DNA from 2 places in the Actinomadura sp. NAK00032 genome. Region 1 is predicted to be linked to the other one. Evidence: riboswitches for the same ligand, from Rfam matches in the RefSeq annotation. Region 1 holds a riboswitch; the other holds the start of a gene.
What was found. Region 1 has a riboswitch for cobalamin ahead of bluB (5,6-dimethylbenzimidazole synthase). Riboswitches for the same ligand answer to the same signal wherever they lie in the genome.
Positions count from the first base shown of each region.

Region 2: linked by a shared signal. The riboswitch ahead of HUT06_RS24845 (ABC transporter substrate-binding protein) and the one ahead of bluB (5,6-dimethylbenzimidazole synthase) in region 1 are both predicted to bind cobalamin.

Region 1 covers NZ_CP054932.1:1,326,115-1,333,319, reverse strand. The annotation lists gene HUT06_RS06305 (response regulator transcription factor) at 1-83, opposite strand, end outside; gene HUT06_RS06300 (sensor histidine kinase) at 80-1,189, opposite strand; gene HUT06_RS06295 (glycosyltransferase 87 family protein) at 1,323-2,501, shown strand; gene bluB (5,6-dimethylbenzimidazole synthase) at 2,398-3,024, opposite strand; cobalamin riboswitch at 3,056-3,250, opposite strand; gene HUT06_RS06285 (NUDIX domain-containing protein) at 3,269-3,715, opposite strand; gene HUT06_RS06280 (TetR/AcrR family transcriptional regulator) at 3,712-4,335, opposite strand; gene HUT06_RS06275 (SDR family NAD(P)-dependent oxidoreductase) at 4,449-5,186, shown strand; gene HUT06_RS06270 (IS256 family transposase) at 6,519-7,205, shown strand, end outside.
Region 2 covers NZ_CP054932.1:5,329,655-5,336,859, forward strand. The annotation lists gene HUT06_RS24835 (ABC transporter ATP-binding protein) at 1-584, opposite strand, end outside; gene HUT06_RS24840 (iron ABC transporter permease) at 592-1,698, opposite strand; cobalamin riboswitch at 1,831-1,961, shown strand; gene HUT06_RS24845 (ABC transporter substrate-binding protein) at 2,090-3,079, shown strand; gene HUT06_RS24850 (iron ABC transporter permease) at 3,085-4,164, shown strand; gene HUT06_RS24855 (ABC transporter ATP-binding protein) at 4,161-4,949, shown strand; gene HUT06_RS24860 (hypothetical protein) at 5,245-5,544, shown strand; gene panB (3-methyl-2-oxobutanoate hydroxymethyltransferase) at 5,841-6,677, shown strand; gene HUT06_RS24870 (amidohydrolase family protein) at 6,684-7,205, opposite strand, start outside.

The DNA.
Region 1 (7,205 bases):
AGGTCCGGGGTGTCGGCGATCAGCACGCGCAGCCCGGCGCGGATGAGCGGCTGGTCGTCGGCCAGCACGACGCGGATCGTCATGCCGCCGCCGGCGCCGGGATGCGGGCCGCCACCCGGAACCCGCCCGCGGGGCACGGCCCGGCGGCGAACTCGCCGCGCAGCAGCGCGACCCGCTCCCGCATCCCGACGAGGCCGTACCCGGCGCCGACCACGCCGCCGCGCCCCTCGTCCGCCACCTCGATCGCGAGCTCACCCTCGCGGTAGTCGATCGTCACCCGGCACTGGTCCGTGCCCGCGTGCCGGACGACGTTCGTGACCGCCTCCTGGACGATCCGGTAGGCCGAGAGGTCGACGTCCGGCGGGAGCGCCCGCGGCTCCCCCGTCCGGCGGATGTCGACCTCGACCCCGGCGTCCGCGGTCGCCGCCGCCAGCCCGTCGAGGTCGGCCAGGCCCGGGGCGGGGCCGAGCGGCGCGGGATCGTCGGCGCGGAGCGCGGTCAGCATCCGCCGCAGCCCCGACAGGGTGTCGCGGCTGGTGGCCTCGATCGCGCCCAGCGCGTTGCGGGCCTCCGCCGGCTGCGTCTCGATCACCCGTCCGCCCACGCCCGCCTGGATCGCGATGATCCCGATGCTGTGCGCGACCATGTCGTGCAGCTCGCGGGCGATCCGGAGCCGCTCGGCGGCGACGGCCTGCGCGGTCTCCCGCTCGCGCATCTCCTCGGCGTGCGCGCGCCGCACCCGGATGGAGTTCCCCGTCATCCACACGACGACCATCGCCAGGACGATGGTGAGCAGGAGCACCTCGTCCGGCATCAGGAACGCCGTGACGGACAGGAGCTGCAGGACGCCGGTGACGACCGCCACGGAACCCGAGACCCGGCGCCGACGCGTCGCGGCGATGTAGCAGACCGCGAGGTCGGTGAGCAGGATCTCCCCGCCCGCGACGGCGCCGTTCTCCGTCTCCGCCAGGGCCAGGATCCAGGCGAAGAGCAGGATCGCGTGGGCCGGGAGGGGATGCCGCCGCAGCAGCACCGCGACGAGCACAGTGCTGGCGGCGCAGAGCAGGATGTCCACTTCCGGCGAGACGAGCCACCCGCTGGAGAGGACGAGGAACAGGACGCCGGGATAGAGAGCGGCTCCCGACCAGAGGAGAACCGCCCCGCTGAGGCGGCGCACTCGGGCTGACATGCGCCGATCGTAACCGCCGGCCGTTCCCCCACACATTGGCCCGCAGGCGTAATCCCGTGGGCTAACGGGCGTTCCGCGAATGTGTGCGACGGCCCGATGCGCGAAAACCGGGCCCACCGACACCGTTATCCGCATGAAACGCTGGGTGCCACTGCTCTTGGCCATCGAAGTCGCGGCAATAGCAATTTTCTCTCTCGCCTACGACTCACTGGATTTCCGCATCTACTGGCTGGGCGGGGACGCCATAGCAGACGGCACCCGCCTCTACACGGAACAACTGGCCGACCACTGGTTCACCAACACCCCGTTCTTCGCCGCTCTCTTCACTCCCCTCTCCCTGCTACCCCTGACCGTGGCCCGCGTGATCTGGCAATTCGCCGCGCTGGCCGCCTTCATCTGGGCCTGCCGGGCGGCTCTGAGACTGACCGGCCGGCGGGCTCCTCTCATCGCGGTCGTAGCGGCCGGCCTCCTATTGGAACCGGTCTACCACTCGTTCTTCCTGGGCCAGGTCAACCTCTTCCTGCTGGCCCTGGTCCTGGCCGACATGCACCGCGCCGCCCAGGGCCGCCCCGCCGGAATCGCCATCGGCATCGCGACCGCGATCAAACTGACCCCGGCCGTCTTCGTCGTCCTGCTCCTGCTGACAAGGCGCACGAGAGACGCCGTGACCGCGACGGCGACCTTCGCCGCCTGCACCCTGCTCGCCTACGCCATCGCCCCGGAAGCGTCCCGCGTCTATTGGCTGGACACTTTCTACGACACGTCCCGCGTGGGCGTCCCGTACATCAGCAATCAATCCCCTTACGGCACGCTGACCCGCATATTGCGCGGGACGGCCGAAGTAGGCGACTGGTACACCGCCATCCCCCTGACGATCGGCGCGATCGGCCTGGCGATCGCCGTCCTATGGGCCAGGCGGGGCGACTGGCTGGCCGCAACGGCGGTAACAGGGGCCACCGGCCTACTGGTCTCCCCCATCTCCTGGGCGCACCACTGGGTATGGATCGTCCCGGCCCTGGCGGTACTCCTCAGAAACGGCAACCGCAAAACCGCCCTGGCCGCCTACGTCCTCTTCGCGCTCTCACCCCTCTGGTGGACGCCCCACAACGGCCACCCGCTCCAATACGGCTTCCACATCTTCCTGACCCCGATCGCCAACTGCTACCTGCTGGCCGGCATGGCCTTCCTGGCCCACATGGCGATCCGCCTCAAGACCGCCCCGCCCACCGGTCAAGGTGAACAGCGGCGTCCAGTGCCCGCCGCTGCCGCCACCCGTGCCGTTCGAGATCCGGAGCGGGTTGCAGACGGCTGACCGGCCCAAGACACAGCCAGGCGACCGGACGAACGTCCACCGGAATGCCGAGCAACTCACGCAGATAGGCCTCCCGGTAGAACGACACCCACCCCACGCCGAGGCCCTCCGCCGTAGCGGCCAGCCACAGGTTCTGAATGGCCAGGCAGACCGAGTACAGCCCCGCGTCCGCGATCGCGTGCCGTCCCAGAACCGCAGGCCCGCCCCGAGCGGCGTCGTAAGTGACCACAACGGAAAGGGAAGACTCCAGAACCCCATCAATCTTGATCTTCGCGAACCGCTCAGCGGCGTCCCCACGCAGACCGCGAGCGAATACGGCCCGCTCCCCCTCGACATGCTCATGAAAGGCACGCCGAAGCCGGGCATCCCTCACCAGAATGAAATCCCAGGGCTGCGACAGCCCCACGCTCGGCGCGGCATGCGCCGCCGCGAGCACCCGGTCGAGAACGTCCCGGGCAATGGGCGCACCGGTGAACTCGGCACGCACATCGCGGCGGCGGTGGATGACGTCGTAAAGCTCCATGGCAGGCTCCCGCTGCGTCGGGCCGCCACAGGGCGGCCGCGTGGAGCGGGGCCGGTCTTCGGACTCCCGGATCGACGCCGGCCGCCCGCCTTCCCAGCCTTCCGGCCAGTGGCCGCGCAAACGCGCGTGGACGGCAGCTCCCCGGTCACCGCGGCGGGCCCGTGCCGGATTCACACCGGCTTCCCGATTCTCCCCACGAAGGGGCACCCCGCATCAGTTCATGCCACCGGCGACCCTACCGCCGTCAACGCTCACGACCGAAGGCCGGGTCGATGAGCCCCAGCCAAGCCCCCTGGTCGTCCGCGAGCGGCCGCACCAACGGCAACGCCACGAACCGGCACGCAAACCTCAACCCCGCATCGCCGCCATCACCGTCCACCACGTGCTCCCACGCATCCGCCACGGACGCCCCCGCGACAAGATGAAAAAACGACGTCTTGCGAGGCTCGCCAGTGCAAGGATGCGGCTTCTCCTCAACAGCAACACGCCGAACAACCGAGACATCGCCAAGCCCCGTCTCCTCAAAAACCTCCCGCAGAACGGCACGCACCAGATCTTCGCCGCCCCTCACACCACCCGCAGGCACCTGAGTCCCCGCGTCCGGCATGCCGACGTGGTCGAAGACGAGCAGCTCAGGACCGGAGCCGTACCTGACCACATAAGCGGCGACACGAATCCTGGGCGGACTCAAACGCCGGGACCAAGCGACAGCCGCCCCGGCGGCGGGTAGGGCAGGTCCGGCCGCGAGCCGGCGGAAAGCCCGTCGAGGGCCAGTTCGAGATAACGCCGCCAGGCCTGCGGCTCATGGTCCAGCAGCGGCGCCGCCGTGTGCTGGATGCCGGTCAGCAGCAGGACCACATCGGTGCCGGTGACGTCCGGCCGCACGGCCCCCTGCCGCCGGGCACGGTCGGTGATCTCCTCCGCGACGTCGCGCAGCCGCTGGATCGCCTCCCGCACCTGCTCGCTCTGCAGCGACGGACGGCCGACGACCTCGCAGAACGCCCGGTCCCTGACGAAGATCTCCACCCCGGCGGCCATGAACTCCCGCAGCGCCCGCCCGGCATCGTCGTCCTCCAGCAGCGCGGTCCCGGTGCTCTCCAGCTCGTCCAGCATGCCGAGCATGATCGCCGCGAGCAGATCGGCCTTGGAGGAGAAGTGCCGGAAGACCGTGCCCTTGCCCACCCCGGCGCACTCCGCGATCTCCCCGATGGACACCTCGACCCCGCGCTCGGCGAACGTCCGGGCCGCGGCGTCCAGCAGCAGCCGCCGATTGCGCACCGCGTCACTGCGCGACGGGACGGTTCTGGCCATGTGCCGCTCCTTCCTCCAGCGCCCACTCTATCTAAGGTGACCAATCGGTCCGCTTATGAGCTAGGCTAAGGTGACCACCCGGTCCGCTTAGGTGGGCCACGAAAGGACACGACATGAACGACACGCTCGCCGGAAAGGTCATCCTGGTCACCGGAGCGTCCTCGGGCATTGGCGAGGCGACCGCACTGGCCCTGTCCACCGCCGGCGCGAGCCTGGCCGCCGGCGCCCGCCGAGCCGACCGCCTGACGGCCCTGGCGGACAAGGCACCGGGCGAGGTGCTCCCCCTCGACCTGGACGTGACGGACCAACGGTCAGTGCAGGCCGCGGTCGCCGCGACCGTCGAACACTTCGGCGGCCTGGACGTCCTGGTGAACAACGCCGGGGTGATGCTCAGCGGCCCGATCGCGGGCGCCGACACCACCGAATGGACCCGCATGGTCGAAACGAACCTGCTCGGCTCGATGTACGCGGTCCACGCGGCCCTGCCGCACCTCCTGGAGAGCAAGGGCACCGTCCTCCAGGTCTCCTCGACGTCAGGACGGATCGCATCAGCGGGCGGCGGCGTCTACGCCGCGACGAAGTTCGGCGTCAACGCCTTCTCCGAGGCACTCCGGCAGGAAGTCACCACCCAGGGCGTGCGCGTGGTCCTGGTGGAACCGGGCTTCGTCTCCACCGAACTGGCCGACCACATCTCCGACCCGGCAAGCCGAGCAACCGCCCAGCAGATGGCCTCGGCCATGCGCACACTCCAACCCGAAGACATAGCCAACGCCGTCGTGTACGCACTCACGCAGCCTGAACACGTCGCGGTCAACGAGATCCTCATCCGCCCAACCGACCAGACCCAATAACAGCCCACCCCACCACCCCGCCGACCGCATGAACGGCCTCCGACCAAGGCAGCAGGAACCAAACTGGTGGGACGGACCCTGTCGGCGGGGCAACCGGCGCCGCGCGTCCCTACGGGAGCCCCGCGATGCCCCAGCACGGCGGACACCCAGGCAACTGATCGTGTCCATCAAAGACAGAAACGCAATACACGGGCTCCAGCAACCACCGGCCGCCTCGCTCCGCAAACGTCGCCGACATTCAGCAACGGCGGCGGACAACCGGGGTGGGTCTTCAGGGCCGTGCCGGCAGGACGCCGGCGCAGGCCTGGCCGATCACGTGCCTTCTAGGACGAGCGCGGTGGGCGGCCAGGGCGGGCGCGTCTCCGGGCTTGTGGTGGGGCGTCCGCGTGTGGGGGTGTGGACGCGGGCCTGGCGCGTGGCCTCCCCCAGTACAGCGGGTGATTAGAGTGCCGCTGTGGCGAGCAGACGCAGGGTCCGCCGCTCGGTGGTGGGCAGAGCGGTCTACGGCTGGTGTTTCGCGCATCGGCACGACCGGGCGCGAGGCTACCCCGGGTGCAGCAGCACGGTGACGCTGTGGCGCCGAGGAGAGTCGGGCCGTCTACGTCTGGTGTTCAGGCCGCAACACGACCGGGTCATCGCTGATGGTCACTTCGATGAGGGCGCGGCGATGCGCCTACCGGACCGGGCGTATCTGAACCTCCACAAGCCCAGCACCGTTCGTGCACTGATGGAGGAGGCCATAGCCAGTGGGCTGTGGCCCACTGTCGGAACAGTCGAAGTGGACGGTTGGGCCCTGTTCGACGCCGTGACGCCAGACGCTGAACACCGCTAACTCCCCCGGACGAGCCCTAACTGGATGGACGGTCGCACGCCCGTGCCGTTGGGACGACGACGACCGAGCGTCGGCCTGCTGATCTTGTGACCCGGGAGCGCCGTGGGCGGTCGGGGTGAGCGTCTCCTGACCCGTGGTGGTGGTTGGAGGGGCCGCGTCCGAGAGCCTGGGGTTCTGGGCTTGCGGTGCGGTCACACCGCCTTCGGCCAGCATGGTCCTCGGCCAGTCTGAGTGGATAGGGCCCGGCCAGTCTGAGTGACCGGGCCTCGAGCCGTGCGGGCGGGGTGATAGGTGGGCGGGTGCTCGCGCCTGTGAACCCGTGGCGGCCCTGTTCGAGCGTGGTGGGTGACTAGCCGGGGGCGGCTGCAGAGCCGTGCGGGGGGGTTGCGTCCACGGAGGTGGTGTATGAGTTTGACCTGGTCAGAGGGCGTGGCGTCGTGACGTGAGACGGCCATCGCGTGATCCTTCGAATCGACCAAGATCAGAAGGAGAGGAACGCGATGGCCGTGGACAACAGTGTGGACCCTGCGGGGTGGCTGGCCGAGCAGATCGGGGTGTGTGAGCCCGATGTGTTGCGGTCGATGGTCAAGACGATGGCCGAGGCCCTCATGTCGGCGGAGGCGGACGCGGTCTGCGGCGCCGACTACGGGACCCGCTCAGAGGACCGGGTGAACCGCCGCAACGGCTACCGGGTCCGGGACTGGGACACCCGCGCCGGCACCGTGGAGTTGGCGATCCCGAAGCTGCGGTCGGGGTCCTACTTCCCCGAGTGGCTGCTGGAGCGGCGTCGCCGGGCCGAGCAGGCCCTGGTCTCGGTGGTGGCCACCTCCTATCTCCTGGGGGTGTCGACGCGCAGGGTGGACAAGCTGGTGGAGCAAATGGGCATCAAGGGCATCTCCAAAAGCCAGGTGTCGGAGATGTCCAAGGTGCTGGACGCGCAGGTGGCGGCGTTCCGGAACCGGCCGTTGGAGAGCGGCCCGTATGCGTTCGTGTGGGTGGACGCCCTGACTCAGAAGGTCCGTGAGGGCGGCCGGATCGTGAACGTGCATGTGCTGGTGGCCACCGGGGTCAACGCCGACGGGCACCGCGAGATCCTCGGGGTCGAGGTCACTTCGGCCGAGGACGGAGCCGGCTGGCTCGCCTTCCTGCGCGGGCTCGTCGCGCGCGGCCTGTCGGGCGTCCAGATG
Region 2 (7,205 bases), 4.0 Mb from region 1:
TTGAGGTCGTGGAGCACGATGACCGTGGTGATGCCGAGCCCGCGGATCATGGTGAGCAGCTCGTGCTGGAACCGGATGTCGAGGTGGTTGGTCGGCTCGTCGAGCACCAGGTGCGCGGGCTGCTGCGCCAGCGCGCGGGCGATCATCACGCGCTGTTTCTCGCCGCCGGACAGCCGGACGAAGACCCGGTCCGCCAGGTGCCGGGCGCCGACCCTGCGCAGCGCGGCCGCCGCGATCCGGTGGTCGCCGGCGCCGTTGCGGGAGAACGTCGACTGGTGCGGCGCCCGGCCGAGCATGACCATGTCGGCCACGGTCAGCGGCAGGTCGCCCGCCGACTCCTGCAGCACGACGGCGACCCGCCGGGCGAGTTCGCGGTGGGGCAGGGAGTCCAGCGGGCGCCCGTCGATCAGGACCTGCCCGCTGCGGGGCGGCACGATCCCGGTGAGCATCCGGACCACCGTCGTCTTGCCGCTGCCGTTGGGGCCGAGCAGCCCGAGGATCCGGCCGGTCCCGGCCCGCACGTCGACGTCGCGCACCACGGTCGCCGCGCCGTAGGCGTAGCTGAGCCCGCGTCCTTCGATCATGGCTGTCTCACTCGCTTCCGGCGTGCGGGCGGCGGACCAGGATGAGCAGGAACGGCGCGCCGACCAGCGCGGTGATGATGCCGATCGGCAGTTCCTGCGGGCTGAGGACCATGCGTGCGGCCAGGTCGGCCCACAGCAGGAACGTCGCGCCGATGAGCGCGGCGACGGGCACGGCCCGGCGGTGCGTGGCCCCCACGACGCGCCGGGCCAGATGCGGGATCACCAGCCCGACGAAGCCGATGCTGCCCGAGGAGGCCACCAGCACCCCCACCGCCAGGGACACCAGGACCAGCAGCACCAGGCGGAACCCCGCCGGCGAGACGCCCAGGGTGTGCGCGGTCTCGTCGCCGATCGCGAGCGCGTCCAGCCGGCGTCCCCACAGCGTGAGCAGGACGGTCACCAGCACGACTGCCGCCACGACCACGAACAGGGGCGCCGACCAGTGCGCGAGTGCCAGCGTGCCCAGCAGCCAGAACAGCACCGACCGCGACCCCTCGGCCGAATCGGACGCGAAGATCAGGAAGCTGGTCAGCGCGTAGAGCGCGTACCCGACGGCCACCCCGGTCATCAGCAGCCGGGTCGAGGTGATCCGCCCGGCCGTCCGGGCGATCACGAACACCAGCAGCGACGCGGCCAGCGCGCCCAGGAACGCGGCGATCTGCAGCGCGTGCTCGCCCCACCCCGCGCCGAACCCGAACAGGATCGCGGCGGCCGCGCCCGCCGAGCCGCCGGAGTTGACGCCCAGCAGGTACGGGTCGGCGAGCATGTTGCGCACCATCGCCTGCAGCGCCATGCCGGTGACGGCGAGCCCGGCGCCGACCGCCGCCCCCAGCAGCACGCGCGGCAACCGGACCCGCCACACGATCGAGTCGTGCGCCGGACGCCAGGTGACCTCGGCCGGGCTGCCGACCAGGTGGTGGCCGACCACGTCGAGGACGGTCGTGGGCGGCACCGCCACCGCGCCCATCGCGACCGCGGCGACGACCGTGGCGAGCAGGACCGCCACGAGCCCGAGCAGGAGCAGCAGGTACCGGCGCCGCCGGGAGGACGCCCCCAGGTCGTCGCCGCCGGAGTCCGGCAGCGCGACGGACGGGACCGCCGATGACGAGACCATGCATCCCCTCAGTTATTGCGAGCTATATGCAGTAACTAATGACATGCAGGAGTGTCCTGTCAAGGGAGATCATCATGTGACGCGGCGCTCACCTGCCGGATGTGTCACGATGTGCGGAGTAGGCGACGGCGGAACGAGGAAGCCGGTGCGAATCCGGCGCGGTCCCGCCACTGTGATCGGCGAGCGGATCCCGAACCATGCCACTGCCCGCGCACGCGGGTGGGAAGGCCGGGACGAGCGTTGACCCGAGAGCCAGGAGACTCACGCGGTCGCCTCCTCGATCGGACTGGGGCGGATCTCCCCAGAGAGGAGGGGCTGTATGCCCATGGGTTCGGCATGCCCGGCACCGCGCCGGACGGCGGCGCACATCTCACGCTCGAAGGCGCTCTTGGTGACCGGCGTGCGCGGCGGGCGGGCGCTGGCCGTCCTGGCGATGCTCGTGCTGCTGTCGGCCGGCTGCGGCGGCGCGGAGCGCGTCACGGGCGGGACGTCCGGTTCGCCGCCGGACGGGTTCCCGGTGACGGTCGCCAACTGCGGGGTGACGACCACGTACCAGCGGCCGCCGCGGCGGGCGGTCTCGCTCAACCAGCACGCGACCGAGGTGATGCTGGCGCTCGGCCTGGAGAAGTCGATGGTGGGGACCGGCTACCTGGACGACGAGGTGCTGCCGGAGTTCCGGCGGGCCTACGACCGGGTGAAGGTCATCTCCAGGGAGTACCCCTCGTTCGAGACGCTGCTGGCGGCCGAGCCCGACTTCGTGTACGGGGGCTGGAAGAGCGCCTTCGACGAGAAGGCGGGCCGCGGCCGGGCCGCGTTGCGGAAGGCGGGCATCGACACCCGTCTCAACATCGAGGAATGCCCGGCGGGGCCGGTGACCGCGGCCACCGCCGAGGAGGAGATCCGGGCCGTCGCCGAGGTCTTCGGTGTCCCGGACCGGGCCGAGCGGCGGATCGCCTTGATGCGCGCCGTCCTGGACGGGGTGAAGCGCGCGCTGTCGGGCGCCGCGCCGGTCAAGGTGGCCGTCTACGACAGCGGGGACAAGACCGCCTTCACCGCGGGCGGCGCCGGGATCGGCAACGAGATGATCCGGCTGGCGGGCGGGACCAACCTGTTCGCCGACGTGGACAAGCCCTACGGGAACGTCTCCTTCGAGCAGTTCGCCGAGCGCGCACCGGACGTCGTCCTCATCTACGACTACGGCGAGCAGTCCGCCGAGGACAAGAAGAAGTTCCTGCTGAGCAATCCCGCGCTCAAGGACGTCCCCGCCATCAGGGACCGGCGGTTCGCGGTGCTGCCGCTGTCGTCCACGGTGACCGGCGTGAGGGTCGCGGACGCGGTGGCCTCGCTGGCCCGGCAACTGCACCCGGACCGCTTCGCGTGACCGGCGTGACCGAAGCCCGCGGCTCCGGCGCCCGGACGGCGGCGGCCGCGCCCGCTCCGCGCCGCCGGCTCCCCTACCCGCTGGTCCTGGCGCTGCTGGGTGCGCTGGTGCTGGCGGCGGCCACGGCGGGGATCTCGGCGGGCTCGGTCCGGCTGCCGCCCGAGCAGGTCTGGGGCATCCTGCTGCACCGCCTGCATCCGGCGCTGGCCGCCCCGGACTGGCCGCCCGTCCGCGAGACGATCGTGCTGGACGTCCGGCTCCCCCGCGTGCTGCTGTGCGGGGTGGTCGGCGCGGGCCTGTCGGTGTGCGGGATGGCGCTGCAGGCGCTGGTGCGCAACCCGCTCGCCGACCCGATGCTGCTCGGGGTGTCGTCCGGCGCGACGGTCGGGGCGGTCATGGTCGTGGTGCTGCACGCGGCCTGGTTCGGGATGTTCTCGCTGCCGCTGGCCGCGTTCGGCGGCGCGCTGCTCGCGCTGGTCCTGGTGTACTTCCTGGCCCGCTCCGGCGGGCGGATGCCCACCCTGCGGCTGGTGCTGGCCGGCGTCGCGACCGCCGAGGTGCTGTCGGCGGTCGCCAGCTACCTGATCATCACGTCCGACGACCCGCGCGGCGCCGAGGCGGCGCTGCGCTGGACGCTCGGCGGGCTGGCCGGCACCACCTGGACCGTCCTGTGGATCCCGGCGGCCGCGGTCCTCGCCGGGACCGCGGTGCTGCTCGGGCTGTCGCGGCCGCTCAACCTGCTGCTGGCCGGGGAGGAGGCGGCCGCGTCCCTCGGCCTGGACGTGCACCGCTTCCGCGCGGCCGCGTTCGTGCTGGTCGCGCTGATGATCGGCACGGTCGTCGCGGTCAGCGGCTCGATCGGCTTCGTCGGCCTGCTCATGCCGCATGCCGTCCGGCTGCTGGCCGGCACCGACCACCGCCGCGCGCTGCCCGCCGCGGCGCTGCTCGGCGCGGCCTTCCTCATCGCCGCCGACCTGGCCGCGCGGACCCTGATCAGCCCCGAGGAGATCCCCGTCGGGATCCTCACCGCCCTAGTCGGCGGACCGTTCTTCCTCTACCTGATGCGCCGGAAGGCGGCCCGGTGACCCCGGCGGGCCCCGGCCCCGCGAGTCTGCGCGCCGAGGGCGTCTCCGTCGTCGTCGGCGGGCGCCCCCTGGTCGACCGGGTCTCCCTGACGGCCGCCCCCGGCGAGGTCGTGGGACTGGTCGGCCCGAACGGCGCCGGCAAGTCGACACTGCTGCGCACCTTCTACCGCGCGCGGCGTCCCACCTCGGGACGGGTCCTGCTGGACGGCGACGACATCTGGCGGATGCCCGGCAAGCACCTGGCCAGGCGGCTGGCCGCCGTCCTCCAGGAGGCCCCCGGCGACTTCGAGCTGACCGTCCACGACGTCGTGGCGATGGGACGCACCCCGCACAAGCGCGCCTTCCAGGGCGACGACGCCACCGACCGCGCCGTCATCACCGGGGCGCTGGCCGAACTGGAGGCGGCACACCTCGCCGGCGTGCCCTTCGACCGGCTGTCGGGCGGTGAGAAGCAGCGCGTCCTGATAGCCCGCGCGCTCGCCCAGCGCGCCGGGACGCTCGTGCTGGACGAGCCCACCAACCACCTCGACCTCCGCCACCAGATCGACGCGCTGCGCCTCGTCCGCCGCCTGGGCGTCACCGCCGTCATCGCGCTGCACGACCTCAACCTCGCCGCCGCGCACTGCGACCGCCTCTGCGTCCTGGACGCCGGACGCCTGGTCGCGTCCGGAACCCCAGCCGAAGTGCTCACCCCCGGCCTGCTCGCCGAGGTCTACCGCGTCGACGCCGACGTCCGCGCCCACCCCCGCACCGGCCTCACGCAGATCACCGTCCTCCCCGAGTGACGCGCCCTCGGCCGCGCGACATGACGTCCACTCCGGTAAGCCCGCCGCAGTACACGATGTGCAGTACACGATGTGACCAGCGGAGATCAAGATGGAATTGCCCAATAGCGGCTTTCCGCCGTAGTTGATCTAGTCATGAGTGAGGGGAGGTGTTACATTGCTGAATGTTCCCACGGAAGGGACGGCCACGGAAATACGATGACTCAATCACCGCTCGGCGGTTACTCATTCGGCCGCCCGGTCAATTGAGCATCGCCGACCGCCGCCGTCCCATCCGGCAGCGAAAGGAAGAGCGATGAAGAAGACCACCGCCTCCGTGCTGGTCGCGGGGCTGGCCGCGGCCGCCGGCCTCGTGGCGACGCCCCCCGCCCACGCCGACCCCACCTTCCCGTGCGGAGTCTCCTACGCCGGGCAGAGCGGCGGCACGCTGTCGCTGCACTACCACAACTGCACGAGCAAGACCCAGAAGCGCAAGCCCTTCAGCGCTCTCTACGGCAGTTTGGGAAGCTGCAAGACCGTGTACGCCGGCAAGGCCGTCGGCTGGATCATCCCGACCGACGACCACCCCGAGACCTGGACGGTCATCTCCTGCTGAGCGAGCACTCTTTCCGGCACGGACAAAGCCTGGAACGAGCTGCACGACGACGCTAAAACTACGGCCGCGTGACTCACGTCGGGCATATTATCCGCGCACATCGCAGGTAATGAGCAGAGAGCCGGCGCGGCCTTTCACGAAGCCTTTTCTCACGGCCCGCGGCCCACGCCATGGCCCGGCTTCGGTGACGCGAAGCCGGGCCTCGGCGCGGCTGTACAGGCCCTCGGGGCCGTGTCACGATGATCGGGAGTCCGGGGACGCCGTCGGGGCGCCTCGAGACGGTGAACGGAGTCGTCATGACATCTCTTCGGCCTGCCCTCGAACCGGCGACGCCCGGCGGCCGGGTGACGGTACGGGACATCGCCGCCGCCAAGCGGCGGGGCGAGAAGTGGCCCATGCTCACCGCCTACGACGCGATGACCGCGTCGGCCTTCGACCAGGCGGGGATCCCCGTGATCCTGGTCGGCGACACGATGGGCGACAACCACCTGGGGTACGACTCGACCGTCCCGGTCACCCTGGAGGAGGTCCTCTTCCTCGCGGCGGCCGTCGTGCGCGGCACCGGGCGCGCGCTGATCGTCGGCGACCTGCCGTTCGGCAGCTACCAGCGGGACGCCGCCCAGGCGCTGCGCAGCGCGACGCGGCTCGTCAAGGAGGCCGGGGTCGGCGCGGTCAAGCTGGAGGGCGGGGAGCGCAGCGCGCCGCAGATCGCGCTGATGGCCGGCGCGGGCATCCCCGTCATGGGGCACGTGGGGCTGACGCCCCAGTCGGTGAACATGCTCGGCCACCGGGTCCAGGGGCGCGGCGAGACCGCGGCACGGCAACTGCTCCGGGACGCCAGGGCGGTGCAGGACGCGGGCGCGTTCGCGGTCGTCCTGGAGGCGGTGCCGGCAACGCTGGCAGCCGAGGTCACCGCGGCGCTGGACATCCCCACGGTCGGGATCGGCGCGGGCCCGGGCTGCGACGCCCAGGTGCTGGTGTGGACCGACGCCGCCGGGATGACCGAAGGACACGCGCCGCGCTTCGTCAAGCGGTACGCCGACGTCCGCCGGAGCCTCCGCGACGTCGCGCGGGCCTACGCCCAGGACGTGGCCACCGGCGCCTTCCCCGCCCCGGAGCACACTTACCGGTGACGCGCCTCATGCGGGGCGCTTGTGGATCTCGCCGTCCTTCATGACGAAGTCGACCTGCCCGGTGGCCTGGATGTCGGCGAACGGGTCGCCGGGCATGGCGATGATGTCGGCGGTCCTGCCCTCGGCGAGGACGCCGAGGTCGTCGAGCCCGAGAAGCTCGGCGGCGACGCTGGTCGCGGCCTTCAGCGCGCGGGCGGGGGTGATGCCGTTGGACACCATCATCGGGAACTCCCGCCAGTTGTCGCCGTGCGGGAACATGCCGGCGTCGGTGCCGAAGGCGATCTTGATCTCGCTCGCGGCGAGGTTCTCCGCGCCGTCGAGCAGCGCCTGCTGGTAGGTCTGGAACTTGCGGGGCTTGAAGGCGGGCGCGCCCCTCCAGTGCCCCTCGTTGAAGGCGTTCCGGGCGTCGGTGATGATCGTGTACTGGGTCGGGACGACGAAGACGCCGGCGTCCTCGATCATCTTCAGCGTCTCCGCCGAGGCCAGGTTGGCGTGCTCGATGCTGCGGACGCCCGCCCGCACGGCCCG